Regions from separate parts of the Lysobacter firmicutimachus genome, predicted to be linked through region 3. Evidence: riboswitches for the same ligand, from Rfam matches in the RefSeq annotation. Region 3 holds a riboswitch; each other region holds the start of a gene.
The links. A riboswitch is a leader RNA that binds a small molecule or an ion and turns the genes downstream of it on or off. The one in region 3 is predicted to bind cobalamin.

Region 1 (9,670 bases), 2.6 Mb from region 3:
ACCACGTCGGTCGGCACCGGGATGTCCGCGCCGCGCGCCTTGGCGTCGGCCATGATCTGCTTGGCGGTGTCGATCAGGTCGGTTTCGACCAGCGACTTGCCGACGCCGTGCCCCATCGCGGCGATGAAGGTGTTGGCGATGCCGCCGCCGACGATCAGCTGATCGACCTTGGACACCAGCGAGGACAGCAGTTCCAGCTTGGTCGAGACCTTGGAACCGGCGACGATCGCCAGCAACGGCCGCGCCGGGTTGTCCAGCGCCTTGGCCAGCGCGTCGAGTTCGGCCATCAGCAGCGGGCCGCCGGCGGCGACCTTGGCGTGGCGGATCGCACCGTGGGTGGACGCCTGGGCGCGGTGCGCGGTGCCGAACGCGTCCATCACGAACACGTCGCACAGCGCGGCGTACTGCTTGGACAGGGCCTCGTCGTCCTTGCCCTCGCCGACGTTCATGCGGCAGTTCTCCAGCAACACCAGTTGGCCCGGCTGCACTTCGACGCCGCCGACCCAATCCTTGACCAGCGGCACCTCGATGCCAAGCAGCTCGGACAGGCGCTTGGCCACCGGCGCCAGCGAATCAGCCTCACTCCACTGGCCTTCCTGGGGACGGCCCAGATGCGAGGTGACCATCACCGCCGCGCCCTTCTCCAGCGCCAGCTTCAAGGTCGGCAGGGCGGCGAGGATGCGCTGTTCCGAAGTGATCCGGCCATCGTCGATGGGCACGTTGAGATCTTCGCGGATCAGCACGCGCTTGCCGGCGAGATCGAGATCGGTCATGCGGACGATGGACACGGGGCCTCCTGAGGCGATGCGGGGAATGCGGACGGGGGACGCGACCGGCGCAGCCGGCGCCGGGAACGACTATTGTCGCGGCGCGGGAGGCCGAAAGGAACCGTTGGGGCTGAATGGTGGGGATTGGGGATTGGGGATTGGGGATTCGGGATTCGGGATTCGGGATTCGGGATTCGGGATTCGGGATTCGGGGTTCGGGATTCGGGATTCGGGGTTCGGGGTTCGGGATTCGGGATTCGGGATTCGGGATTCGGGATTCGGGATTCGGGATTCGGGATTCGGGATTCGGGATTCGGGATTCGGGATTCGGGATTCGGGGTTCGGGATTCGGGGTTCGGGATTCGGGATTCGGGATTCGGGATTCGGGGTTCGGGGTTCGGGATTCGGATTCGGATTCGGATTCGGGGATTCGGGGATTCGGGGATTCGGGGATGGTCACTACAAAGCCATCGGATGGTCTGCACGATGGTCGGACACGGTGCTTAGCAATCAACGCCGGTAGTTGCCGTTGCCGTGAACAGCTTGGCGCCGCAGCGATCTCGCGAGAACGCCCTGAAGCCCCGAAGGGCGGCCCGCAGGGAGGCGGGCCGTGCGCAGCCAGACCAGGGCGGGCCTGTGCGGAGCAGCCCGGCGAAAACCTCGTCCCATAGTGGCTTTTGATCCGAAAACAGCCATGGCGTTTTCTTTGGTTACTTTTGACCGAAGGAAATCCAGTAGAACGTTGTCGCCTTGGACTAAGAAAGTGACCCGGCCGCTTGCGGACGGAAGCTTGGCTTCGAAGCTTTGAGCTTTGAGCTTTGAAGCTTCACAGGCCTTCGAACGACAGACGCCGCGAGGCGAAAGGACGCGGTCGCGGCTTACGCCGCTCCTACAGGGGGCCCAGGACAAAGACGCGGCGAGAGTGAAGGGTGGCGGTCGCGGCTTACGCCGCTCCTACAGGGCCCAGGACAAAGCGCGGCGAGAGTGAAGGATGGCGGTCGCGGCTTGCTCCGCTCCTACCCCGCGACGGTTGCGGGCTTCGATCGATGACGCCGGCGCCGAGATTTCTGCGCGTCCCGGGTCGCGGCGTGCGCCCACAGGAAATCCCTGCGGGACACCGCTTCCTGCTGGGAGCGACGCGGCAGGGTTACGCCGCCGGCGGCGGATTCGTGCGCAGCAGGCTGAAGGCGAAACCGGCGACGATCAGCGCGCCCGCCACCAGCACCGCCCACAACGTCCACGAACGCCAATCCCGCTTCGGCGCCGGGGGTACCAGGGCCGCGTCGCCCGCCAACGGCGCCGCCGCGCCCAGGCTCGCCTCGGCCGGCTGCCAGTCGCTGCCGCGGCGCTGGCGCAAGGTCTCGATCAATTCCGCCAACGGCGAGTCGGCGCGCGTCGTGCGCGCGCTGCCGGCGACCAGGGCGTAGGGCGGCGCACCTTGGGCCAGGAACACCGCGACCTCCGGCCGATAGCCCAGGCGCAGCACCGGTTCGCCCGGCACCGCGCCGTTGGCGCGCAGCCGCCAGTAGCGGTCGCGCACTGTCGCCGCCAATTGGCGCGCGGCGGAGCGATCGTCCACGCCCTCGCCGTCGACCCGGTACGCCATCCACGGGCCGGCGCGCGCGACCCAATGCCCTTCGGCCTCGTCGCGGCTGCTCAAACGCCACTCCAGCGCATGATTGCCCGGCAGGGCCACGTCGGCCTGCTGGATCGGGAAGCGTCCGTCGAGTTCGAATTCGAACTCGACCCGGCCTTCGCTCTGCTCGATCCGGCGTCCCTTCAACTCGCGCCATTGCAAAGGCGTGGTCGCCGCATCGGCGGCCAGTTCGGCCACGACCGCGCTGATCGGCACCGCCGCGTTCGGGTCCTGCGGCGTCAGGCGCAGATAGCGCGCCTGTTCGCCGATCGGATCGAACACGATGCGCCGTTGCACCAGGCGCTGGCCGCCGCGCTGCAGATCGATCAGGCGCCCGCTGCTGGACACGGCGCGCCATTGGTCGAGATCGTCGCTGGCCTCGACCCGGTACGCCGCCTCCAGTGCCGCGCCGGGCGTCCATTCCAGTTCCAGCGCCAGGATCGGCGAACGCACCCGGCTGGCATCGATCAGCAACGCCGTCTGCGGCGGGCGCGCGGCGCCGCCGGTGCTGCGCGCCTCGACCCGGCGCAAGCGACCGTCGCTTTCGACTTCGCTGACCAATTCCCAGCCCGCACCGGCGCCGTCCGCGGGCGCCGCCGGCAAGGCGAACCAGGGCAGGCCGGCGCGCTGCGGCGCGCGCGCCAAAGGCTGTTCGGGCGCGAACACCGCCGCCGGCACCGGCTTGCCGGCGCCGTCGAGCACGTCGAGATCGCGCAACCGCGCATCGCGCGCCTGCCGGTACACCGATTCGTCGAGCACGACCCGGTAGGCGCCGCCGTCGTCGCGGCTGAGCTGCAAGGGCCATTGCCGGGCGTAATCCTCGCGCGGCGCGGCGGAGGCGAGCGCGACCGGCAGCAGGCACAGCCAGGCCAGCGCGCGCGGCGCGCGGCGGAACGAAGCGGACAGAAGATTCAAACGCCGGTCTCCGCGGAGTCGGATGAGGAAGCGGTCGAGGACGAAGAACGCGGCGTCGGCGCCGAAGCGGACGGCGGCGCCGGAGCGAAATAGCCGACCACGGTGCACAGCAGGCCGTAGGCGATGAACGAGGCGATGCCGAGCAGATTGCCGAGATGACCGCGATCGACCAGCACCAGCTTGGCCAGCACCACCGCCATCAGCACCGCGCCGGCCAGCCACAGGCCGCGTTGGCCGCGACGCGAGCCGGCGATCCAGCCGGCCACGCCGAGCACGCTCCAGACCACGGTCAGGCTGGTCTGCACCAGGCTGGTGTCGAACATCGACGGCCCCCAGGGGGTTCCGCCCCAGGCATGCGCGCTGCGCAGCACTTCCAGGGTGATCAGGCCGAAACCGGCCGCCACCAGCAGCGGTACGCGGCGCCGCTGCAGCCCGGCATCGACCCACGGCGACGCCAGCCACGCGCCGGCGATCGCCAGCGCCGCCCACTGCAGCAGACCCAGCGGATTCAACAGCGGCAGCCACGGCAGCGGCGAAGACGACGCCGGGTCGAAGGCGTACGCTGCGATCGCGGCCCACGCCGCCAACAGGAACGAGGCCAGCGCCGGCGCACGCCAACGCGGCAATTGCGCCGCCACCGGCCAGCCGACGACGCGTGGGCGCCACAGCAACAAGGCCGCGCTCAACAACATCGGCAGCAGCACCGCGGCCGCGGTCCAGCCGCTGCCATAGATCTCGTCGAGCGGCACGGCGCGGCCGTCCGGACGCAGCCAGCGATGCAGGCCGATGCCGATCGCCAAGACCCAGGCCCACAGCCAACCGCTGTGCGCGAAACCGAGCTCGGGCCCGGCACGCTCGCGCAGCGCGGCCAGGCTGCGCGCGCCGCACAGCGCGTACACCGTCCAGGCCAGCCACCCCAGAGCGGCGAACGGCTGCCCGTGCGCTTCGACCTGGGCGAACAGCAGCGGCACGGCCGCGAGCAGGGCCAGGGTCGCGGTCGCCGACAGCGCGCGCCAATCGTGGCGACGGAACACCTCGGCCGCGGCCAGGCCGGTCGCGGCGACCAGCATCAGTACGGCGTCGACGCGTTCGCGCGCTGCGACAAATTCGGCGATCTCGCTGCCGACCGCGCCCAGCCACCAGGCCAGTCCCCAGACGTAGTACGGCAGCGCCAGCCGCGGCGCGGCGCTGCGGCGATGGCTCCAGGCGCTGGCGAAACCGGCGCCGGCGATCAGCAAGGCGCCGGCGAAGCTGGGGTTGAGCAACGGCCGCTGCGCGTCCCAGACCGCATCGCTGGCGCCGATCGCGAATGCGAACGCGGCGGCCAGTTGCAGGCCGGCGCCGGTCAGTTGCGGCAGCGGGCGCCGCTGGCGCAGCCCCAGCCAGACCAGGGCCGCGCCTTCCAGCGCGAACACGCAGGCGGTGGCCTCGGCGGCCAACGCCAGCGGGATGGCCAGGGTCGCGAAGCCGACCGCAAGCAAGGCATAGGGCGTGGCCAGGCCGAGGAAGCGCGGGTCGCGACGCAGGCCAACGGCCAGCAGCGCGTACAGCGCGCCCAGGCCCAGGGCGCAGAACGCCAGCGGCATGCGCTCGCCTTCGAGCAAGCCGGCCTGCAGCGAGAACGCGATCAACGGCGTGCCGAACACCAGGCAGCCGTCGATCAGATCGCGTCGGCCGGCGGCGCGGCGGCGCGCGTACAGCACCGGGATCAGCAGGTAGAAGGCGAAGAACAGCAACAGGAAGGGTTCGCTGCTGGCGAAATGCTCGGGCCGGTAGCGCAGCACGCCCCACAAGGTGCCGATGCCCCAGGTGAAAGCGAAGCCGAGCAGGTTCAGCGCGCGCCACGGCCGCCACCAGGCGATGGCGAAGATGCCGGCGTTGAGGACGGCGTAGTAGCCGAACAGGGCGACATGGTTGCCCGAGCCGGTCGACAGCCAGATCGGCGCGAGGAAACCGGCCAGTATCGCCAGCACCGCCAGCGCGAGCGCGTTCTGCCGCACCGCCAGCACGCCGGCGCCGGCGACCAGGGCCACGCTGAGGCCGAACGCGGCGCCGGCCGGGATCATGCCGTAAAGCTTGAACGCCGCGAACACCACCAGCAGCAGCACGCCGATCGCACCGCCCTGCAGGCTCAACGCGAACGCGCGCTTGCGCTCGCGCTGGCGCCAGCCGAACACCAGCCCGGCCATCGCCGCCAGGGCCACGCCGCTCAGGCGCAACTCCATCGGCAGGCGCATCCAGCCTTGATCGCTGGCGTACTTGAGCAAAGCCGCGACGCCGGCGAACAGCACCAGCACGCCGACCTTGACCGGCACGTTGCCCTCGCTGAACCAGCGCCGCAACCAGCGCAGGCCAAGGGTGAACACATCCGGCGGCGGCGGCGCGGCCGGCGCTCGCGGCGAGGCCGGGCGCGGCGGCAACGTGGGCGGCGCGACCGCCGGCGCGGCGCGCGCGGCGGCCGGCGGCGCGGACGGCAACGGCGGCGGCTCGGGGGCGGCGGGCACCGGACCGGCCTGGGCAGCGGCCGGCGCCGGGGGCGCCGGCCGTGGCGGCGCTTCGCGCGCCATGCGCTCGGCCAGGGTCGGCGCGCGCGCTTCGGCCTCGCTGCGCAGGCCGGTCAGCGCGCGCTCCAGCTCGGCCACGCGCGACTTCAGCCCGGCGATCTGGACCAGGGCGACCACCAGCAGGACCGGCACCAGCAGCACCGCCAGCGCCAGCAACACGAGTAGTGATTCCATCACGTTTTCCCGGTCCTTATGCCGCGCACGTTACACCATGCCGGGCTTGGCGATTAAGGGGCTTGACGCTCCCTGCACATCGCCTCCTCACCAGATATCGCGTTGACGGATCGACCGAACCACACTATGTTGTGCCCGTCGGTGCCGGTCGCGAGATCGGCTGAAAAGGGAAGCCGGTAGGGGCATGGCGTTGGACGCCGCCCGAAGCCGGCGCTGCCCCGCAGCGGTATGGGAAACGAACGGGTCATGGCACTGGGCGGAGCGCCTGGGAAGCGGCCCTAGTAGGAGGAACGAGCCGAGAGCGCAGAGACCTGAGCAGCGAACGAGCGGTCGCCCCGCTCTCACTCTCATGTCTCTGCGCTCTTTCTCGCTCTGAAGTCCCGAGCCCGAAGACCTGCCGACAGCCGCGCGCCTGCACACCGCGCGGTACCGGCCCAGGAGTCTTCGGGGGAAGACGGCCGGTGTCGCAACGCGAGGGCCTCACGGCCGTCGCGTCCGTCCGTTTCGGCGCCACGCGCGGAACGGACCGCGCCCGTCTCGGCGCGTGCGACACCCTGCCAGCACGCTCCGGAGTTTCCGCGCCCGCGGGGGCACGGCCGTGCCATCGGCGACGCCGCGCGCGCGGCCCGTCGCGATGGCGCGTCCGCGTCCTCCGCACGCCGCCTTCGCGGGAAGGTCCGGCGACCCGTGCGCCCTTGCCCCGGAGTAACGCCCATGACCACGCTCGCCACCGATCCTTCCGTCGCCGCCGCCCCCGCCGGCGCCGCTTCGCCCCGCCAGGACGCGTCCGCCGCGCCCGGCTTCGCCCTGACCCCGCCCGCGGCCAACCTCACCATGAGCGTGACCAAGCGCAGCGGCCGCCGCGAACCGGTCGATCTGAACAAGATCGTGCGCGCGGTGACCCGTTGCGGCGAGGGCCTGTACTCGGTGGATCCGATGCGCGTGGCCACCCGCACCATCTCCGGCCTGTACGACGGCGCGACCACGCGCGAACTCGACGAACTGTCGATCCGCACCGCCGCCCTGCTGACCGCCGAGGAGCCCGAATACGGCCGCCTCGCCGCGCGCCTGCTGGCGGGGGTGATCGAAAAGGAAGTCGCCGGGATCGAGATCCACGCCTTCTCGCAGTCGATCCAGCGCGGCCATGAGCTGGGCCTGATCAACCAGCGCCTGCTCGAATTCGTCCAGGCCAACGCGCGCAAGCTCAACGACGCGATCGACCGCAGCCTGGACGCCAAGTTCGACTACTTCGGCCTGCGCACCCTGTACGACCGCTACCTGCTGCGCCACCCGACCGCGCGCACCGTGATCGAAACCCCGCAGCAGTTCTTCCTGCGCATCGCCTGCGCGCTGAGCGAAGACGTCGGCGACGCGCTGGCGCTGTACCGGCGCATGGCCCAGCTCGACTACATCCCGTCCTCGCCGACCCTGTTCAACGCCGGCACCACCCACGAGCAGTTGTCGAGCTGCTTCCTGCTGGATTCGCCGGACGATTCGCTGGAAGCGATCTACAAGCGCTACATGGACGTGGCCAAGCTGAGCAAGTTCAGCGGCGGCATCGGCCTGAGCTACACCCGCATCCGCTCGCGCGGCTCGCTGATCCGCTCCACCAACGGCCTGTCCAACGGCATCGTGCCGTGGCTCAAGACCCTCGACGCCTCGGTCGCCGCGGTCAACCAGGGCGGCAAGCGCAAGGGCGCGGCCTGCGTCTACCTGGAACCGTGGCACGCCGACGTCGAAGAGTTCCTGGAGCTGCGCGACAACACCGGCGACGAAGCGCGCCGCACCCACAACCTCAACCTGGCCAACTGGATTCCGGACGAATTCATGCGCCGGGTCGAGGCCGATGGCGAGTGGTCGCTGTTCGACCCGGCCAAGGTGCCGCAACTGACCGACCTGTGGGGCGAGGCGTTCGAGCGCGCCTACCACGCCGCCGAAGCCGCCGGCCTGGCGACCAAGAAGGTCAAGGCGCGCGACCTCTACGGCCGGATGATGCGCACCCTGGCGCAGACCGGCAACGGCTGGATGAACTTCAAGGACAAGTCCAACCGCGCCTGCAACCAGACCCTGTGCGACGGCAACGTGGTCCACCTGTCCAACCTGTGCACCGAGATCCTCGAGGTGACCTCGCAGGACGAAACCGCGGTGTGCAACCTGGGCTCGATCAATCTCTCCCACCACGTCGAGATTTTCGAGGACGGCAAGGGCGCATTCGACTTCGACAAGCTGGCCGAGACCGTGCGCCTGGCCGTGCGCCAGCTCGACCGGGTGATCGACCTGAACTTCTACCCGATCGAGACCGCTCGCCGCGCCAACCTCAAGTGGCGCCCGGTCGGCCTCGGCGCGATGGGCCTGCAGGACGTGTTCTTCAAGCTGCGCCTGCCGTTCGACTCCGAACCGGCGCGCAAGCTCGGCCGCGAGATCGCCGAAGCCATCTACTTCCACGCCCTGGCGGCGTCGAACGAACTGGCGATCGAGCACGGCAAGCACCCCAGCTTCGACGACACCCGCGCCAGCGCCGGCGAACTGCAGTTCGAGGCCTGGGGCGTGGAGCCCTCGCAGCCGGAACGCTGGACCGAGCTGCGCGCGCGGATCAAGCAGCACGGCCTGCGCAACTCGCTGCTGGTGGCGATCGCCCCGACCGCGACCATCGCCTCGATCGCCGGCTGCTACGAATGCATCGAACCGCAGGTATCGAACCTGTTCAAGCGCGAGACTCTGTCCGGCGACTTCCTGGTGGTCAACAAGTACCTGGTCGAGGAGCTCAAGCGCCTGGGCCTGTGGACCGCCGACATGCGCGACCGGATCAAGATGGCCGAAGGCTCGATCCAGTCGGTGAACGAGATTCCCGAATCGCTGCGCCAGGTCTACCGCACCGCCTGGGAGCTGCCGATGCGCTCGCTGATCGACATGGCCGCCGACCGCGGCGCGTTCATCGACCAGAGCCAGTCGCTCAACCTGTTCATCGAGAGCCCCAACATCGGCCAGCTCAGCTCGATGTACATGTACGCCTGGAAGAAGGGCCTGAAGACCACCTACTACCTGCGCTCGCGCCCGGCGACCAAGATCGCCAAGACCACGGTCAGCGCCCCGGCGGCCGCGACCGCGCCGAAGCCGGAGTACACGCCCAGCGAAGCGATCGCCTGCTCGCTGGAAAACCCGGAAGCCTGCGAAGCCTGCCAGTAACGACCACCCTGTTCCTGTAGGAGCGACGCGAGTCGCGACCGCGACATCGCGCATACGGCGCGAGCTTGCGACCCCGCGGTCGCGGCTCGCGCCGCTCCTACAGGGCTGCATCAAGGAACCACGATGTCCATCGCTCCGCCCCGCCTGCTCGACCCCGGCTTCGATCTCACCCTGCGCCCGATGCGCTACGCGCAGTTCTACGAGATGTACCGCGACGCGATCCGCAACACCTGGACCGTCGAGGAGGTCGATTTCTCCCAGGACGTCAACGACCTCAAGCACAAGTTCGGCCCGGCCGAACGCCATCTGGTCGAGCGCCTGGTCGCGTTCTTCGCCACCGGCGACAGCATCGTCGCTAACAACCTGGTGCTGAACCTGTACCAGCACATCAACGCGCCGGAAGCGCGCATGTACCTGTCGCGACAGCT
Region 2 (9,670 bases), 2.6 Mb from region 3:
CTTCGACGATCTGGTCCGCGCCGGCAAAGTGCTCTACGCCGGCGTTTCCGACCTGCCGGCCTGGCAGGCCGCGCGCATGCAGACCTTGGCCGAGCTGCGCGGCTGGTCGCCGCTGATCGCGCTGCAGATCGAAGCCAGCCTGGCCCAGCGCGACGGCGAGCGCGAACTGCTGCCGATGGCGCAGGCGCTGGGGCTGGGGGTCACCGCATGGTCGCCGCTGGCCTCGGGCGTGTTGACCGGCAAGTACGCGCGCAGCGACCTCGACCCGGCCAGCGCCCAGGGCCGGCGTGCGGTGGCGATCGGCAACGGCGCGCTGACCGAACGCGCGCTGGATATCGCCGAGGTGGTCAAGGCGGTCGCCGCAGAGCTGCAGCGCAGCCCGGCGCAGGTCGCGCTGGCCTGGTTGTTGCAGCGCCCGCAGGCGATCGTGCCGGTGATCGGCGCGCGCACGCCGGCGCAGCTATTGGAGAATCTGGACGCACTCGACGTGGCGTTCGAACCGGCCCAGTTGCGACGGCTGGACGAAGCCAGCGCGGTGCGCCTGGGCTTCCCGCACGATTTCCTGGCCCTGCCCGGCATCCGCCAGGCCATGCTCGGCGCACAGCCCATCCAGCGCGGCTGGTAATCCGCCAGGCGCCGACGCGACGGGCGCTTTAATCGCGGCGCTTGCCGCCGCCCTTGCGCGCGACGACCTTGTCGGCCGGTTTGTCGGTCGCCTCGTCGTCCGCGACCGCCGCCGCCAGCGGCGGCAGCGCGGGCTCGTGCAGGTACAAGTCGGCCGGGCTGTCGTTCGGGCAGCTGCGGTCCGGGAAACCATGGCGCGACTGCACGTCGCGCGCGCAATCGGGCAGTTCGCCGAAATCCTTGCCGGCGGCCATGCACTGCGCGTCGACCTCGCGCCGTACCTGTTCGCGCCTGCGCACGAAGTCCTCGCCGCATTTGCGGGTCAGGCGGATGCGGTCGAGATCGTCCTGGGCGGCGTTGCTGCCGTCCAGGCCGTACAAGGTCAATTCGTCGGGCGTGAGGATGCGCAGATCGCGGTTGGCGATGGTCATCATCAGATCGGCGACTGCGGTGGCGACGCCGTTGCGCTCCAGGTAGTCGCGCACTTCGCGGCTGATCGCGCGCAGTTCGCGGCTGAGTTCGGCGCGCGAGGTCGCGGTGGAACGGTCGCGCATCAGCCGATGGATGCCGACCTTGCCCTCGACCGAGCGGGTGTCGCCGGCGGCCAGCACCAGTACGCAGGCGCTGTGGCAGACCGCGCCGTCCCGGACCCAGATCGACCAGCCCGACTCGGCGATCGAGTCGCCGGCGCGGATCGCCTCTTCGACGTGGCCGCCGCTGGAATCGATGTCGAGGACCCGGGTCGGGATCTCCATCCGCGTCGCCATCGCCGCGACGCGCTGCACCAGGGCGGTGAAGCCGGCGCCGATCTTGCCTTCGTAGCGCACCCGCACCACCCCGGCCGACTGGCACGGCGCCAGGGCGTCGACCAGGCTGAAGAAATCCAGCCCGCTCAGGCGCTCGCCGTCGCCGTCGCCCAGGTAGTCGTAGCCGCAGCTGATCCGCGCACTGCCGTTGTCGAGCTTGGCCGGCGGCCAGTAGGTGCCACGCAAGACTTCCGCCTCGCTGGGCGGCGTCGAGCGCGCCGGTGACGCCGCCCGCGCCGGCTCGTTCTGGCTGCCCAGGGTCACCGCCTCGCTGCGGGCCGGATCGGGTGCGGCGTCCTTCGCGCAGCCTGCCAGGCCCAGCAGACACAAACCCAGCGCAAGCGACCATCTGTAAAACATGTTCCACCCATCGGATTCGGGATTGCGGGCCGTCCCGGGCCCGCCTCGCGCATCGTTGCGACGATGCCACGTTAGCCGCAGCCGTTATCCGACTCAACGGCGTCGCGACGCCGCAAGCGGCCGCCGCGGCCGTGCGCTTCATCTTCGTCGGCGCCGCATGAACGCCAGCCGGCGAAATCCGCCTCGCGCGCGCCCCGTCGCCGGACCCGTGCGCAGCCGGCAGACCGGGCAAAGCCGCGCGCACCGATTGACTCCGCCGGCCGCGCTGCGTAACTTGGCGTCGTTACGGTGAACATCGCTTCATAAAGATATAGCGATGCGACACGCCGCCACCGGTCCCCCGGAGGCGGCCAGAGGGAATCCGGTGCGAATCCGGAGCTGCCCCGCAGCGGTATGGGAAACGAACGGGCCTTGGCACTGGGCGGTAATGCCTGGGAAGCGGCCTCAGTAGGAGAAGCCTGAAACGGGAAACGCGTGGTCAGGAACGAGCCGTGCTCGTTCCTCCCCCCCTTCCCGGCTTCAAGTCCCGAGCCCGAAGACCTGCCGCGACCGGAAGGCTCGCCTTCCGTCCGACTCCGGCGCGTGCGCCGGTCGCGCGCCCTCGCGGCGCCGGCCGCCGCGCGCAGCCGGCTCGCCCGCGGGGGCGAAGGTCGAAACCAGGGTCGTCGCAGCCGGGCGCGCCAGCGCCGGGCCGGCGCCGCCGTGGTCTCCTTCGTTGCCCTGCGTCATGCCCACGCATCGCAGGTACTCATCATGATCAGCGTTACCCATCTCGGCTTCCCGCGCATCGGCGCGCGGCGCGAGCTCAAGCAGGCCCTGGAATCGTTCTGGAAAGGCGAGTCCGCGGCCGACGCCCTGTACGCCGCCGCCGCAGCGCTACGCGAACGCCACTGGCGCCTGGCCGGCGCCGCCGGCGCCGACAGCGTGCCGTGCAACGACTTCTCCCTTTACGACCAGGCGCTCGACACCGCGGTGCTGTTCGACGCGATTCCGGCCAGTCACCGCGAGCTGTACGAACACGATCCGTTGGCCGGCTACTTCGCCCTCGCCCGCGGCGTGCAGGACGGACGGCGCGATCTGCACGCGCTGGAAATGACCAAGTGGTTCGACACCAACTACCACTACCTGGTGCCGCAGTTCGAGCCCGGCCAACGCTTCGCCCTGCGCGCCGACAAGCCGCTGGCCGAACTGGCCCAGGCGCAGGCGCTGGGCCTGCAGGCGCGGCCGGTGCTGCTCGGCCCGGTGACCTGGCTCAAGCTCGGCAAGCGCCGCGACGGCGGCGACCCGCGCGAACTGCTCGAGGCCCTGCTGCCGGCGTATGCGCAGTTGCTGGAACGGCTCAAGGCCGCCGGCGCGCAATGGGTGCAGATCGACGAGCCGGCGCTGGTGCTGGACCTGGACGACGCCGACCGCGCCGCCTACCGCCGCGCCTACGCCGCCCTGGCCGAGGCCGACGCGCCGCAGCGCCTGCTGGCCACTTACTTCGGCGGGCTCGGCGACAATGCCGCGCTGGCGGCGCAATTGCCGGTGCAGGGCCTGCACCTGGATCTGGTGCGCGCACCGCAGCAACTGGAAAGCCTGCTCGCCCTGCTGCCGGCCGAGCGCGCGCTGAGCCTGGGCGTGGTCGACGGCCGCAACATCTGGCGCGCCGATCTCGATGCGGCGCTGAGCCTGGCGCGCCGCGCCGGCGAACGTGCGCGCTGGCTGGCGCCGTCGTGTTCGCTGCTGCACGTGCCGACCGATCTGGAACTGGAACGCAAGCTGCCCGGGCCGCTACGGCAGTGGATGGCCTACGCCAAGCAGAAGATCGAAGAACTGCGCCTGCTCGCCGACGCCCTGGCCGGCGACGAGCGCGCTGCGCGCGAACTGGCCGCCGCCGCGAGCGCGCGCGCCGCGCGCCTGGCCTCGCCGCTGCTGCGCCATCCGCAGGTGCGCAAGCGCCTGGCCGACGTGCGCCCTGAAATGGGCCGGCGCGCCTCGCCGTATCCGCGCCGCATCGCCTTGCAGCAAAAACGCCTCGGCTTGCCGCCGTTTCCGACCACCACCATCGGCTCGTTTCCGCAGACCGCGCAGGTGCGGCGCGCGCGCGCCGAGCACAAGGCCGGACGCCTGGACGACGCCGGCTATCGCCGCTTCCTGGAACAGGAAACCCGCGACTGCTTGAAGGAGCAGGAAGCGCTGGGCCTGGACCTGCTGGTGCACGGCGAATTCGAACGCAACGACATGGTCGAGTACTTCGGCGAGCGGCTCGACGGCTTCGCCTTCACCGCCCACGGCTGGGTGCAGAGCTACGGCTCGCGCTGCGTCAAGCCGCCGGTGTTGTACGGCGACGTGGCGCGGCCCAAGCCGATGACCGTGCGCTGGACCCGCTACGCCCAGACCCAGACCGAGCGTCCGGTCAAGGGCATGCTGACCGGCCCGGTGACGATCCTGCAGTGGTCGTTCGTGCGCGACGACCAGCCGCGCGCCGACAGCTGCCGGCAGATCGCCCTGGCCTTGCGCGAAGAAGTGCAGGACCTGGACGCGGCCGGCATCGCCGCGATCCAGATCGACGAGCCCGCGTTGCGCGAAGGCCTGCCGCTGCGCCGCGCCGACTGGCCGGCTTACCTGGCCTGGGCCGGCGACTGCTTCCGCCTCGCCGCCAGCGGGGTCAGCGACGCGACCCAGATCCACACCCACATGTGCTACGCCGAGTTCAACGACATCATCGAGGCGGTCGCCGCGCTCGACGCCGACGTGATCTCGATCGAGACCTCGCGCTCGCGCATGGAGCTGCTCGACGCCTTCGCCCGCTACCGCTATCCCAACGGCATCGGCCCGGGGGTCTACGACATCCACTCGCCGCGGGTGCCGAGCGAGGCGGAAATGCGCGCGCTGCTCGACAAGGCCCTGCAGGTGCTGGCGCCGGAGCAACTGTGGGTGAACCCGGACTGCGGCCTGAAGACCCGCGGCTGGCCGGAAGTGCGCGCGGCGTTGCAGGCGATGGTGCAGGCCGCGCGCGGCCTGCGCGAATCGGTCGCCGCACCGGCCTGAGCGACCGGCAAGCTTGCGCGGTTGCTGTTGCTGTTGCTGTTGCTTTTGAGCTTGGCGTCGCGACGGACTCGCCAGAACAAAAGCAGTCCCGGAGGGAGGCCCGCAGGGAGGCGGGCCGTGCGCAGCCAGGCCAGGGAGGGCCTGTGCGGAGCAGCCCTGCGCAAACCTTGCCCCATAGCGGCTCTTGATTCGAAACAGTTGTGGCGTTTTCTTTGGTTACTTTTGACCGAAGGAAATCCCGTGGGACGTTGTCGCCTTGGACAAAGAAAGTGACCCGGCCGCTTGCGGACGGAAGCATTGAAGCTCTGAAGACTTCGAAGCCTTCGAACGACAAACGGCGCGAGACCGCAGCAGTGCGGTCGCGGCTTACGCCGCTCCTACAGGGGGCTTGGACAAAGAAAGTGACCCGGCCGCTTGCGGACGGAAGCTTGGCTTTAGAGCTTTAGAGCTTTAAAGCTTCAAAGCTTTAAAGCTTTAAAGCTTTGAAGCTTTCGAAGCCTTCGAACGGCAAACGGCGCGAGATCGCAGCAGCGCGGTCGCGGCTTACGCCGCTCCTACAGGGGCAAAAGAAAAAGCCCCGCGGATGCGGGGCTCTTCCGGATCGTTGCCTACGCCGGGGGCGCCGGCGACCGCCGCTTACTTGGCGGCGACGACCTTGACCATTTCCAGGCACTTGTTCGAGTAGCCCCACTCGTTGTCGTACCAGCTGACCAGCTTGACGAAGGTGCCGTCCAGGGCGATGCCGGCCTCGGCGTCGAAGATCGAGGTGCGCGCGTCGCCGCGGAAGTCGGTCGCCACGACCTTGTCTTCGGTGTAGCCCAGCACGCCCTTCAGCGCGCCTTCCGACTGCGCCTTCATCTCGGCGCAGATCTCGGCGTAGGTGGCTTCCTTGGTCAGCTCGACGGTCAGGTCGACCACCGACACGTCCGAGGTCGGCACGCGGAACGACATGCCGGTGAGCTTCTTGTTGAGTTCCGGAATCACCACGCCGACCGCCTTGGCCGCGCCGGTGCTGGACGGGATGATGTTCTCCAGGATGCCGCGGCCGCCGCGCCAGTCCTTGTTGGACGGGCCGTCGACGGTCTTCTGGGTGGCGGTGGCGGCGTGCACGGTGGTCATCAGGCCGCGCTTGATGCCCCACTTGTCGTTCAGCACCTTGGCCAGCGGGGCCAGGCAGTTGGTGGTGCACGAGGCGTTGGAGACGATCGCTTCGCCCTTGTAGGTCTTGTCGTTGACGCCGTAGACGAACATCGGCGTGTCGTCCTTCGACGGCGCCGACAGCACCACCTTCTTGGCGCCCGCATCGAGATGCTTCTGCGCGGTGGCCTTGTCCAGGAACAGGCCGGTGGACTCGATCACCACCTCGGCGCCGACCTCGTCCCACTTCAGGTTGGCCGGGTCGCGTTCCTGGGTCAGACGGATCTTCTTGCCGTTGACGATCAGGGTGTTGCCTTCGACCGCGACCGTGCCCTTGAAGCGGCCGTGGACCGAGTCGTACTGCAGCATGTAAGCCAGGTAGTCCGGCTCGAGCAGATCGTTGATGGCGACGATTTCGATCTCGTTGCCGAAGTTCTGCACGGCCGCGCGCAGGACATTGCGCCCGATGCGGCCGAAGCCGTTGATGCCTACCTTGATCGTCATTGAGGTACTCCTGCGGCCGCCCCGGGGCGGGTCGTTTGGGGAAACCGCCATTCTAACAAGCCCCGCCCCCGGCCCGCAGGACCGGCACCCGACGGTCTCCGGGGCCGGGGGCCGGGGGCCGGACGGGCGGCAAGGGGGCCGGAAAGGACTGGGATCGGGGTCAAAGTTTGATTTTGCCGCCCCTCTTTAGAGTGCGCAGTGGCGCAAGCCCCGTTCAGCATGATTACAATCCGGCCTTTCCGACCACCCAGGGGACTCAAGGAATGAACCATCGTCTGATCGGCGGCGCCCTCGCCGCAGCCCTCGCCTGCGCGGCCCAGCCGGCCCTGGCCCAGCAAGCCGGCAACTTCACCGTCGGCATCGGCGTCCACCAGGTCAACCCGAAGTCCAACAACGGCACCGTCCTCAACGGTGCGGCCCAGTTGGAAATCGACGACAACGTCCAGCCGACCTTCACTTTCGAATACTTCATCCGCGAGAACCTCGGCATCGAGGTGCTGGCCGCAACGCCGTTCAAGCACGACATCGCGGTCAAGGGCGTGGGCAAGGTCGGCGAGACCAAGCACCTGCCGCCGACCTTCTCGCTGCAGTACCACTGGAACAGCCGCGGTACCGTCTCGCCCTTCGTCGGCGTCGGCATCAACTACACGACCTTCTTCAGCGAGAAGACCACCGGCGCGCTGGACGGGCTGGACCTGCGCCTGGAAGACTCGGTCGGCGTCGCCGCCCACGCCGGCATCGACTTCATCCTCAGCGAGCGCAGCGCGATCCGCGTCGATGCGCGCTGGATGGACATCCGCAGCGACGTCGAGCTGGAAGGCGAGAAGATCGGCAAGGCCGACATCGACCCGACCGTGTACGGCCTGGCCTACGTGATGAAGTTCTGATCCGCGGCGGGCTTCGGCCCGTCGTTCCGGCCGCCGCCGCGCCCGCGGCGCGGCCGTCGCGCGGCGACCGCGAGCGACGCCGCGCACCGCCATGTTCGGACAGTCGCGGCCCGGCCGGCTCGGCTAAAGTGCGTCCGATGAACGCATCCGGTCACCGCTCACGTCCGTCTTCCCTGGCCGCGCGCGCGCTGCGCCCGCTGGCCTGCGCCGCGCTGTTGCTGACCGTGCCCGCGCAGGGCCTGGCCTGGGGTCCGCAAGGCCATCGCCTGGTCGCTGCCCTGGCCTGGGACGGCATGACCCCGCAGGCCCGCGCCGAGGCGCTGCAGTTGCTCGCCGGCGAAGCCGACCCGAGCCTGCCCGGCATCGCCAACTGGGCCGACGAACTGCGGGCCAACGACCCCAAGCTCGGCAAGCTCAGCGCCAAGTGGCATTACGTCAACCTGGCCGAACGCACGGCCGGCGACGATTGCGGCTACGAGCCGGCCCGGCATTGCCCCAACGGCGACTGCGCGATCGAGGCGATCCGCACTCAGACCGCGATCCTCGCCGACCCCGGCCGCAGCCGCGCAGAACGCCGGCAGGCGCTGAAGTTCGTGGTCCACCTGGTCGGCGACGTGCACCAGCCGCTGCATGCCGGCTATGCCGACGACAAGGGCGGCAACGATTTCCAGATCCATATCGACGGCGAGCCCGAGCCCGCCGACGGCTACGGCACCAACCTGCATTCGCTGTGGGACAGCCGCATGTTGACGATGGCCCGGCTCGACGACGCGGCTTATCTGGCCAAGTTGCGGCGCAGCCCGGTGCCGGCGGCGAAGGCGACCGGCGTGCCGCCGGCGGCTGCGGACTGGGCCCGGCAATCGTGCCGGATCGCCGAGCGACCGGGCCTGTACCCGCCCAGCCATACCCTCGCCCCGGCCTATGTCGCGACCTGGCGGCCGGTCGCCGAGCAGCAGCTGCGGCTCGGCGGCGCGCGCCTGGCCGCGGTGCTCAATGCCGCGCTCGCGCCCAAGCGCTGAACCAGGGCCGCGGCGCCCTGCGGGCGCCGTATCCTTCGCGGTAGCCCCTCGTCGCAGGAGACCGGCATGACGCCGCAGGTTCTGCCCTTCCACCATCGAGACACCGGCACCTGGTCCTACCTGGTCGCCGACGCCGATAGCGGCGCGGCGGCGATCGTCGACCCGGTGCTGGACTACCAGGCGGCATCCGCGCGCACCGCGCTCGATTCCGCGCAACGCTTGCTCGATGCGGCCGCGCAGCGCGGTTGGCGGATCGAGTGGCTGCTGGAAACCCACGCCCACGCCGACCACCTCAGCGCTGCGCACGCGCTGCGCGAGCGCCTGCGCACCGCCGGCGGCGCGCCGCAGTTGGCGATCGGCCGCGGCATCGAGCAGGTGCGGCGCCACTTCGCGCCGCTGTTCGGCCTGCCGGCGCACGACCCGGCGCCGGCCTTCGACCGCCTGTTCGACGACGACGAACGCTTCCGCATCGGCGGCCTGCCGGCGCAGGCGATTCCGGTGCCCGGCCACACCCGCGACAGTCTGGCCTATCTGATCGGCGATGCCTTGTTCGTGGGCGACTCGCTGTTCCTGCCCGACAGCGGCACCGCGCGCTGCGATTTCCCCGGCGGCGACGCGGCCCAGTTGTACCGCTCGATCCAACGCCTGTACGCCCTGCCCGACGCCACCCGCGTGTTCGTCTGCCACGACTACGGCCAGCCCGACCGCGAACCGGCCTGCGAAACCACCATCGGCGAACAGAAGCGCAGCAACGCGCATGTGCGCGCCGATACCGGCGAGGCCGAGTTCGTGGCCCTGCGCCAGGCGCGCGACGCGACCCTGGCGGTGCCGGCGCTGATCCTGCCGGCGCTGCAGGTCAACCTGCGCGGCGGCGCCCTGCCCGAGCCGGACGCCGACGGCCAGCGCTATCTGAAACTGCCGCTCGACCGCCTCTGACGCGATCGCCCATCGGCGCGGAGGACGCTCTCCGGCGGCCGATCGCGCCGGCCGGATCGCGTCCGGCGCGGTGGGTGCGCCAGGCCGAATCGATCCGGACCATCGACGCGCCCTGAGCGCAGGCACGGCGGCGGCGCTTCGCGCTACTCTCGCCCTACCCCACACGCCGAGGCTTCGCGCCATGCTCCGCCCGTTCCGCCGCTTGCTCGGCGCCTTGTGCGTCGCCGGCCTGCTCGCCGGTCCGCTCGCCGCGCAATCGCGCCACGATGCCGCCCCGGTCACGGTATTCGCCGCCGCCAGCCTCAAAGAGTCGCTGGACGAAGCCGCCGCCGCGTTCCGGCGCAGCGGCGGCGCGCCGGTGCGG
Region 3 (9,670 bases):
GATCCAGGCGGGATTGAGGTAACGGCCGCGGAACTCGCGCAGCAGCGCGGCTTCCAGCGGCTCGACGTCGGCGCGCTCGGCGTCGGCGTTGTACAGCACCTGCGCCTGCGGCACGCGCCCGGTCAGGGTTTCCACCGCCAGCGACAGGCCGCCGAAGTAGTCGAAGGCATCGTTGTTGTCGAGCAGGCCGTACAGGTGCGAGGCGCGGCCGTGGTAGCTGCGCTCGACTCGGCCCAGGCCGATCTCGAACGCGCGATGCGCGGCGCTGCCGTTGGCGTCGAGACCGTAGGCATGCCCCATGCGATTGAGATAGGCGCGGCCGATCTGGCGCCGTTCGCTCCAGGCGCCGGAGCGCTCGGTGAGCCGATTGACGCCGGCGCCGTACGCGCCGGGCGCATCGCCGAACACCCGCCAGGCCGCCTCGCGGCCGGCGTCGGCCAACGGCACGCCCTGCGCGCGCAGGGCGTCGGTGCGCTGCAACCATTCGCGAGCGACGCCGTTGCCGGCCACCGCTTCCTCACCGAATTCAACCTGCTCGCCCAGCGGCGCCAACGCCGCCGCCAAGGCCGGCGCCAACTCCGGCCGTTGCGCGCGCAGGGTCTTGGCGCTCGCCGCCAGGGCCAGGCGGCCGCCGCGGTCGAGCAACTGCACCAGGTTCGGATAGAGGTCGCGGAACAAGCCCGAGGTGGTGACGATGACGTCGCGGCGCGGCTGCCCCTGCGGCATCGGCTTGAGTTCCAGCCCCTGGACGATGCCGCGTGCGTTCCAGCGCGGCTGCACGCCCATCAGCGCCAGCGAGAAGCCGACCATGACGCCTTCGTCGCGCACCGCGTCGGACGCCCACAACACCACGCCCTCGCTGCCGCTGCGGCCGTCGCTGCGCGCCAGCACCCGCGCCGCCTGTTCGGCGCCCAGGCGCTGCGCCAGCGGCGACGGCAGCACGTCGCCGTCGAGGCCATGGAAGTTGCGCCCGGTCGGCAGCGATTCCGGCGCGCGCAAAGGGTCGTTGCCCTTGCCCGGCCGGACGAAGCCGCCGTCCAGGCCGTGCAGCAGCGCGGCCATTTCCGCCGGCGGCGATTCGATCAGTTTGCCGCGCAGGGCCTCGCGTTCGCCCAGGCCGCGCATCGAGTCGAGCATCGTGTCGAGCTGGCCCCCGTCCCAGGCCTGGCCGAACACGTGCAGGCCGTGCGGCATGAACTTTTCCTGCAGCTTGGTCAGGTAGTGGCCGATCTCGTGCGCGAGCAGGTCGTCGTCGGCCTGCTCGAAGCCGATCCCGCGCACCTGCAGCACGTCGGCCATGCTCGCCTCGAGTTCGGCGCGCAGCTGCAGCGCCTCGACCTGGGCGCGCATCTCGCTCGCGGCCTGGGCGCGCAGCGGTTCGCTGCTGCTGCTCTCGAAGCTTTCGACCAACTGGCGCAGGGTCAGCAGGCGGTCGTACAGCGAGGTCGCCGCCAACGGCGGGGTCAGGTGATCGACCATCACCGCCAGGCCGCGGCGCTTGGCCTGGGTGCCTTCGCCGACGCCGTCGACGATGTAGGGATAGATCCCGGGCACGTCGCCGGCGATCAGGCGCGAGTAATCGTCCTCGGCCAGGCCGACCGCCTTGCCGGGCAGGAACTCGTAAGTGGAATGGCGGCCGATGTGGACGATGGCGTCGGCGCGGAACACGTCGCGCAGCCAGTGGTAGTAAGCCAGGTATTGGTGCGGCGGCGGGATCTGGGTGTTGGCGTGCAGCAGTTCCTCGTCGACCTCCCAACCGCGCGGCGGCTGCGGGCCGATGAACACGTTGCCCAGGCGCAGGCCCGGCAACACCACGGTGTCGTCGTGCACCATCACCTTGCCTGGCGCGCGGCCCCAGCCGCGCAGGCCCGGCACCTGCAGCGCCAGCAGGCGGCGCTGCGCGGCGCCGGCGTCGGCGCAGGGCGCTTCGGCCGCCGCAGCCTCAGCCTTGAGGCAGCGCAGATGGGCTTGGATCAGGTGGCGGAACTCGGCCAACGCCGTGTCGCGTGCCGGATGATCGATGCCTTCGAGCAGATGCAGCAGTTCGCGTTCGGCATCGCGCACCCGGCGTTCGCCGAGTTCGGTCTCGTGCGCGGCGCGCGCCAGCGCGACCTGCGCCTGCAGGCGCGCCAGCGGGCCGTCGCTGACCTCGCCCTGCACCGCCGCCGGCAGGGTCGCGAACCAGCGCCGATAGTCGTCGCCGGACAGGGTGGTCGCCTGGGCCGCCATCGCCGCCAGTTCGCCGCCGTCCTCGGGCGTGTTGACGCCGAGCTGCATCATCCGCTCGAGCAAGGCCTCCGGCGTGGCCGGCAGGTCGTCGATGCGATAGCCGTGGTCGCGCATGGTCCGCAGCATGCCGTGCAGCGAAGCCGGCACGTCGAGGTTGTCGGCGCCGATGTTCTGCCGGCCGGGCGGGTGGTTGTAATAGATCAGGGCGATGCGCCGTTCGCTCGCCGGCTTGGCGCGCAGCGCGCGCCAGCGCCGGGCGCGCTCGACCAGGGCGCGCATCTCGCCGCTCAGCGGCTCGGGCCGCTGCAGGCGCACCCCGGTCAGCGGATCGATGCGCGGCGCGCCGGCCGCGGCCAGCACCATCGGCTGGCTGCTGCCCTGCAGCTCCGACATCGCGACCCGGTACTGCACGCTGGAGGCCGGCAGGCCGTCGCCGGACAAACGCCATTGCGCTTGGCCGCGATCGAGCAGGCGGATCGCCTTGAACACCGGCACGTCGAGCGCGGCGATCGCGCGGGTCGCCGCGTCGCGGCCTTCGGCGGCGCCGACCACGAAGTCCTGCAGCACCACCAGCCCGGCCAGCGGCTGCGCGCCGAGCATGGCACGCAGGTTCTGCACCGCCTGCAGCGACGCCTCGCCCCAGCGTGCGTACAGCCCCAGGCAGGCCAGTCCCTGCGCCTGCGCTTGTGCGCACAGCGCGTCGCCGGTGGCGACGTCGGCGTTGTTGAGGTCCAGCACCGCCAGCAGCGGCCGGGCATCGGCGGCCGGCGCGGCGACCGCCGCGCCGTTCTGGCGCAGCACCAGATCCGGCTGCGGCTGCGCCGCCGGCACCGCGCCGCCGTCGAGCAGAAAGGCGTAGCTGCGCTGCAGGTTGCGGTTGCCGCCTTCGCGCCACAGCGCGCGCAGGTCGAGCCATTCGCCGGCGAAGGCGTCGCCGCGGGCGCGCCGGACCAGCTCGGGCGGCGGCGTTTCGGCGGTGACGCGGATCAGTTCGTCGGCGCTGAATGCGCCCAGGCCGTGACCTTCGCGATGGCTGGACTGGGTCAGGCCGGCTTCGCCGTGAAAGGCGTACAGGCGCTGCGGACCGCGTCCACGCTGACGCAACCAGGACGCCGCCTCGCGCAGGCGCACGCCCTGTTCGCCGAACAAGGCCACTGCGATCACCGCGTCGCTGCCGCCGACCAGTTCGCGCAGTTGCCCGCGATCCAGGGCTTCGAGCTGCTGCGGCGTGCGCAGCACGATGCGGTCGCCGGGTCGGGTCGCCAACAATTCGCGTGCGGCCTCGGCCGCTTCCGGCGCGGCGCGCTCGGAGACTACGCCGAACACGGTCTTGGCCGGGGCGGCGGCGGCGAACGCCAGCAGGGCCGCGGCGCCCAAGGCGCGCCATCGGCGAGCGACCGCATGCCCAAGGACTCCGCGCTCACGGACACCACGCTCGACAACACCACGCGCAACACGCATCGACGGCCTCGCTCGCCGCACGCCCTGTGCGGAGCTGGATGAAGGAGGCGAACGACGGACGAAGAGACAGGCCACGGACCCGGTGCACGGGCGCGCGACGCCGCCCTCCGCGACGTCCACCGCGTACGCACCGGCCGGTCTCCGGGCTTGCGGGGGCCGGGACGAACCCGGCGCATCGGCGCCTTCCCGGAGCGCAGGCTCCAGTGGCTGGGCGAGTGCGGGCGGTTCGCATCCACGCCGGACGCGACCGCCGGCCGTCGCCGACGTGCCGATGCTTTACCCGCCTACCGTTGCAGGGGCAGCGCCGGACTGGTCCGCAGCCTCGCGGACGCACCGGCTTCCCGTTTAACCGCGTCGCCGGAGGGCGAGGCGGCACCAGATGCAAAGCGCGCGCAATCTAGCACAGCGCGCCGGCACGGCGCGGACGCGGGAGTATGGAGACGGCGGCAGCGTGCCGAGCCGGTGGGCGCCGCGTTGGGCGTGCGGAGCCCATCCTCCCGCGCTGCGAACCCCGCTCAGCAACCCAGTTGCGCCGGGCGCTGGCCCACTCTTTCGAAGGGGGCGATCGATGACGCGCCGACTCCCCGCACGCCGCTCACCCCTCGTGCACGTAACGCTCGACCGTCGCCTCGATGCCCTTGCTGAGTTCCATGATCTTCAGCGCGTACTCGGCCAGGCGCTTGTCGTCCTCGGTCAGCGGCGTCCACGCCGGCACCGGCGTCGGCTTGCCCTCGGCGTCCATCGCCACGAACACGATCACGCAGTGGGTGCACAGGCGCTCTTCGGCCACGCCGTCGTCCAGGCCCGGGTCGCGCGCCTTCACGTCGACCGCGAAGTGCATGCTGCTGGTGCCGGTGTGGATCAGCTTGGTGTGCACGGTGACCAGGTCGCTGATCCGGATCGGCGCGACGAAGCGGATGCCGCCGACCGCGACGGTGACGCTGTACTTGCCGCTCCAGCCGACCGCCGCGGCGTAGCCGGCCTGGTCGATCCACTTCATGACCATGCCGCCGTGGACCTTGCCGCCGTAGTTGACGTCGGTCGGCTGGGCCAGGAAGCGCAGGTTCAGTTCGCGTTGCTGCCCTTTCATGCTCAGCCCTCCCGCACGACCTTGATGTGCCGCACCACCGCGGCGCCGACCCGCTGCACGGCTTCGCGCTGGCGCTCGTCGTTGAGCTGGCCGTAGTCGGCGAGCTTGTCGCCGGCCTGGCCGACCGCGACCTGTTGCGGCACCACCAGCAGCCCGAGCTTGGCCAGCGCATCGCGCAGCACCAGCAGCGAGCGCAGCCCGCCGAGCGGCCCCGGCGACGCCGAGACGATGCCGGCGACCTTGTCGGCGAACAGCGCGGTACCGGAGCGGCCGTCCGCGAGCGGGCGCGAGATCCAGTCCAGAGTGTTCTTGACCAGGGCCGGCATCGAACCGTTGTACTCCGGCGTGCTGATCAGCAGGCCGTCGTGCTCGGCCATCAGCGCCTGCAGCCGGCGCGCGTTGTCGGGCATGGCCTCGGCTTCGATGTCGCCGTCGTAGATCGGCAACGCGTAGTCGCGCAGTTCGATCAGGGTCACTTCGGCGCCGGCGGCGCGCGCCCCCTCGGCCAGGACCGGGATCAGGCGGCGGTTGAAGGAGCCCTGGCGCAGGCTGCCGGCGAAAGCCAGCAGGCGCGGGGTGGCGGAAGGAATGGCGGCGGACATGGCGGGCTCCGTGGCGAAGCGGGAATTATGCGCGAGCCCCTCCGGCAGCGGGAGCTTGCGCGGCGACGGCGGCGGCGCGATGCTCGCGGCCACCGACCCTGGGGAGGCGCGGACCATGGCACGTACGATCCTGGCAGTGGTCGCCGGCATGCTGGTGGCGATGGCGACGATGAAGTTGTTCGAGTTCGGCTCGGCCCGCCTGCACCCGTTCCCGCCCGGCGCCGACCCGCGCGACATGGCGGCTTGGGCCGCGCATGTGGCCGACGCACCGTTCGCCGCCCTGGCCCCGGTGGTCGCCGGCTGGACCGTGGCCGCCTTCGACGGCGGCCTGGTCGCGGCGTTGATCTCGCGCCGGCACCGGCGCGGCGCCGCGCTGGTCGTCGGCGCGCTGATCGTCTGCGGCGTGATCGCGGTCAATGCGATGTTCGCCCACCCGCTATGGATGCTGATCGCCGGCCTGCTGCTGCCGTTGCCGGCCAGTGGGCTGGGCGCCCGCTGCGTCGCGCGCGGGCCGAAGGACCCCTGAAGAAAAAGGAACGCTGATGAAACAAGTGCTGTACGGATTCGGCGCGTTCGTGGCCGCGTTCGCCCTCGGCGCCGCCCTGGCCCGCTATGGCGCGCCCGGCGACGATACCGCGATGTGGCTCGGCGGCGGCCTGCTCGCGGTCGGCCTGATCGTCGGCTACAAGACGCTGGAAGCGGTCGCTCTGCTGATGGCGCCGTTGGTGCTGGCGCGCATGGCGCTGCGCTGGGCCGCCACCGGCCGACCGCTGGCCCCGGATCGCGACCGCGGCGAGCGCGGCGTGTGGCTGGCGCGGCTGATCTTCATACCGGTCTACGCGATCTATGCGGCGCTGACCGGCGCCGTCGTCGGCGCGTTTCCGGGCGGCCACGGCTTCTTCCTCAACGGCCTGATCTACGGTGCGGCCGGGCTGGCGTTCGCCGCGATCGCGGTCGGCGTGGTGCTGAAGTGGTTCGGCGAGAGCTGAGCGCCGCAGCGGCGTTCGCCGAAGCCCCGGCGCACATACGAACAGCCCCGGTCTGGCGACCGGGGCTGGTTCGTTGCGCCAGCGATCCGGCTCAGAAACCGGAACCGAATTCGCCGTAAGGCTTGAGTTGATTGCCCAGGGCCTTGGCGTCGCCGACCACGATGATCGACAAGTCCTTCGGTGCGTAGTACTTGCGCGCCATCGCCTGCACTTGCTCGGCGCCGACCGCGCGCACCTTCGGCACGTACTCGCCGAGGAACTCCGGCGCCAGTCCCGCCAGCCAGTTGTTGGCCAGGGTCGCGGCGACCGCGCCTTGCATCTGGTTGTTGATCAGATAGCCGCCGGCGACGTAGCGCTTGGTGTCCTCCAGCTCGGGCGCATCGACTTTGTAATCGTTGAGCTTGCCGAACTCGTACAGGAACTCCTTGATCGCCTCGCCGGTGACCTCGTTGCGCACATCGGCCGAAGCCTGGACCAGACCGCCGGCGCGCATCGCGCTGAGTCCGCCGCGCGCGCCGTAGGTGTAGCCCTTGTCCTCGCGCAGGTTCTGCATCAGCCGGCTGCTGAAGCCGCCGCCCAGCACGATCCCGGCCAATTGCGCCGGCACGTAGTCGGCATCGGTCGCGGCGATCGACGGATGGCCCAGCCGCACCGCCGACTGCACGCTGCCGTCGCGCTGCACGAACACGCGCTTCGGCGGCGCCTCGCGCCGCGCCGGCACCGCGTCGGCGATCGGCTCGCCTTCGGCCTTCCAGCCGGCGAACGCCGCCTCGGCGAGCTTGAAGCCCTGCTCCGGCGCGATCCGGCCGGTGATGACCAGCAAACCGCGGTCGGGGCGGAAACGGCGCAGATGCTCGGCCCGCACCTTTTCGGCGGTGACCGCGTTGATCGCCGCCTCGGTCGGTTGCACCCGCGCGTAGGGGTGATCGCCGAAAGTGGTGGCGAGCAGCGCCTGGGTTGCCTTGAAGCCCGGCTGCGACTGCGCGACTTTCAAGCCTTGCAAGGCATTGGCCTGGGCCAGCTTGACCTCGCCGTCGGGGAAGGTCGGCTGCTGCGCGACTTCGGCCAGCAGGCGCAGCATCGGTTCGGCCTGCGAAGGCAACGCGTTGGCGCTGAGCTGGATGCCGTCGTTGGCGGCGCTGGCGCCGATGCCGCCGCCGTAGCCCTGCGCCGCTTCGGCGATCGCCTTGGCGTCGCGCTTGGCGGTGCCCTGGGTCAGCAAGCCGGCGTACAACGAAGCGAAGCCCGGCGCGTCGGCCGCATCGGCGGCCAGGCCGGCGTTGCGCATCGCCAGCACGTAGTCCACGCGCGGCACGCCCTGGCGCGGCACCACCCACACCTGCAGGCCGTTGGCGAGGGTCTTCTGCGCGATCTGCGGCACCGGCAGCGCCTTGTCGGCGGCCAACGGCGGCAGTTGCTCGGGCAGTTTGACGCCGGGACCGGCCATCGCCGCGGTGCTGCCGAACAGCACCAGCGCGGTGGAGAACGCGAGCAGAGTCTTGTGGATCGTCATGGTCGTCTCCTCAGTGCTGGCCGGCCGGCGCGGCGGCCGCGGGCTTGGCCGCGCCGGGCATCATCGCCGCCGGACGGCGGTCGATCACGGTGCGGTTGGCGCGGGTCAGATAGGTCTTGGCGACGCGCTGCAGGTCGGCCGAGGTCACGCCTTCGATCCAGCCCGGCACCTTGTTCACCACCTGCGCGTCGCCCCACAGGGTCTGCATGCGCGCGACGGTGTCGGCGCGCTCGATGAAGCTTTCCAGGCCGTTGTACCAGTCGGCCAGCATGCGGGTCTTGACCCGCTTGAGGGTGGCCGCGTCGACGCCTTCGCGGGCGACCTTGGCGACCTCCTCGTCGATCGCCGCCAGCACCGCGTCGGCGCTGCTGTCGGGGCGGTACAGCGCGAACAGGGTGAACAGGGTCGGGCCGTTGTAGCTCCAGGGGTCGGTCAGGCCGTACAGCGGATCGATGTTGATCGCGATCTGGCGCTGCTTGACCAGGCCCTGGTAGAGCCGCGAAGCCTCGTCGCCGGCGAGCAGGTTGCCGAGCACCGCCATCGGCGCCTGGTCGCGGCTGCCGCGCGCGGGCATCTTCCAGGCCGCGGCCACCGCCGGCACCTGCGCCAGCGCGTCGCTCTGGGTGATGCGCTTCTCCTCGGTGTTGAGGCCTTCGGAGAAATCCGGCGCTTCCGGCGTCGGCCGGCCCGGAATCGCGCCGAAGTACTTGTCGGCGAGCTTGAACGCGTCCTCGGGGCTGATGTCGCCGGCGATGCCGAGCACGGCGTTGTTGGGGCCGTAGTAGTCGCGGTGGAACGAACGCACGTCGTCGAGGCTGGCGTTCTCCAGGTCCTCGAAGCTGCCGTAGCCGTCGTGGTTGTTCTCCCACTTCTGGAACGCCTGCTGGGCGATGTCGATCCACATGAAGCCGCCGTAGGGCTTGTTCTTCACGTTGACCCGGATCTCTTCCTTGACCACGTCCTGCTGGTTCTTGAGCGTGGCCGGGTTGAAATCCAGGGTCTTCATCCGGTCCGCTTCCAGCCACAGAATGCGGTCCAGCGCCGACACCGGCGCGACCTCGATGTAGTTGGTGAAGTCGGCCCGGGTCGAGCCGTTGTTGCGTCCGCCGCCGCCGCTGATGACGTTGTCGAACACGCCCTTGGGCGCGACCGGCGTGCCCTGGAACATCAGGTGTTCGAACAGGTGGGCGAAGCCGGTGCGGTTGCGCGGCTCCAGGCGCATGCCGACGTGGTAGACCACGCTGACGCCGACGGTCGGCGAGCTGCGGTCCTGGGATACGACCACGGTCAGTCCGTTGTCGAGTTTCTTCACCGCGACCGGCACTTGCCAGCGATCGCTCTCGGCGGCGTGCGCGGTGGCGGACGCGGCGCTGGCGATCGTGGTCAGGCCGGCCAGCAATACGCTCAGATGACGCTTGCGCATGGATGTCTCCTTCCTGGTCGAATGGTCCGTCCGCAACCGCGGCGGGCCCCCGATGCTACGTGACGGAGGCGGCCGCACGCTAACCCGGCGCGGCACGGCGCGCGGCCGGACGAAAAACATGGGTCGAAAGTCACGTAGGGCGACGACCGCGATCTGCGTTGACGACGGTCCTGGCCTGGGCGCGGCGAATGGCCGACACTGTGCGGCCCACGTCCGCCGCCCGCCGGCGGCGCGCCCCGTCCAGGAATTCCCGATGCCGTACACGCCCATCGTCGCCACCCTCGGTTACGTACTCTCGCCCGATGGCCGCCAGGTGCTGATGGTGCATCGCAACGCCCGCCCCGACGATCACCAGCTCGGCAA

Region 1: it holds a riboswitch for cobalamin, as region 3 does, so the genes downstream of both, V2J18_RS18005 (ribonucleoside-diphosphate reductase subunit alpha) here and V2J18_RS06630 (cobaltochelatase subunit CobN) in region 3, are expected to answer to the same signal.
Region 2: it holds a riboswitch for cobalamin, as region 3 does, so the genes downstream of both, metE (5-methyltetrahydropteroyltriglutamate--homocysteine S-methyltransferase) here and V2J18_RS06630 (cobaltochelatase subunit CobN) in region 3, are expected to answer to the same signal.

What each region holds. Positions count from the first base shown of each region.
Region 1 is NZ_JBANDL010000002.1:4,150,198-4,159,867, forward strand. It holds gene V2J18_RS17990 (phosphoglycerate kinase) at 1-788, opposite strand, end outside; gene V2J18_RS17995 (DUF3999 domain-containing protein) at 1,915-3,318, opposite strand; gene V2J18_RS18000 (DUF2339 domain-containing protein) at 3,315-6,056, opposite strand; cobalamin riboswitch at 6,179-6,472, shown strand; gene V2J18_RS18005 (ribonucleoside-diphosphate reductase subunit alpha) at 6,891-9,242, shown strand; gene V2J18_RS18010 (ribonucleotide-diphosphate reductase subunit beta) at 9,366-9,670, shown strand, end outside.
Region 2 is NZ_JBANDL010000002.1:4,161,690-4,171,359, forward strand. It holds gene V2J18_RS18020 (aldo/keto reductase) at 1-625, shown strand, start outside; partial or broken gene V2J18_RS18025 (COG3904 family protein) at 617-1,790, opposite strand; cobalamin riboswitch at 2,124-2,336, shown strand; gene metE (5-methyltetrahydropteroyltriglutamate--homocysteine S-methyltransferase) at 2,544-4,823, shown strand; gene gap (type I glyceraldehyde-3-phosphate dehydrogenase) at 5,460-6,464, opposite strand; gene V2J18_RS18040 (OmpW/AlkL family protein) at 6,728-7,351, shown strand; gene V2J18_RS18045 (S1/P1 nuclease) at 7,489-8,370, shown strand; gene V2J18_RS18050 (MBL fold metallo-hydrolase) at 8,437-9,306, shown strand; gene modA (molybdate ABC transporter substrate-binding protein) at 9,488-9,670, shown strand, end outside.
Region 3 is NZ_JBANDL010000002.1:1,531,122-1,540,791, reverse strand. It holds gene V2J18_RS06630 (cobaltochelatase subunit CobN) at 1-3,606, opposite strand, end outside; cobalamin riboswitch at 3,806-4,086, opposite strand; gene V2J18_RS06625 (acyl-CoA thioesterase) at 4,286-4,780, opposite strand; gene V2J18_RS06620 (NADPH-dependent FMN reductase) at 4,783-5,382, opposite strand; gene V2J18_RS06615 (hypothetical protein) at 5,498-5,908, shown strand; gene V2J18_RS06610 (hypothetical protein) at 5,925-6,371, shown strand; gene V2J18_RS06605 (M16 family metallopeptidase) at 6,463-7,884, opposite strand; gene V2J18_RS06600 (M16 family metallopeptidase) at 7,895-9,307, opposite strand; gene V2J18_RS06595 (NUDIX hydrolase) at 9,561-9,670, shown strand, end outside.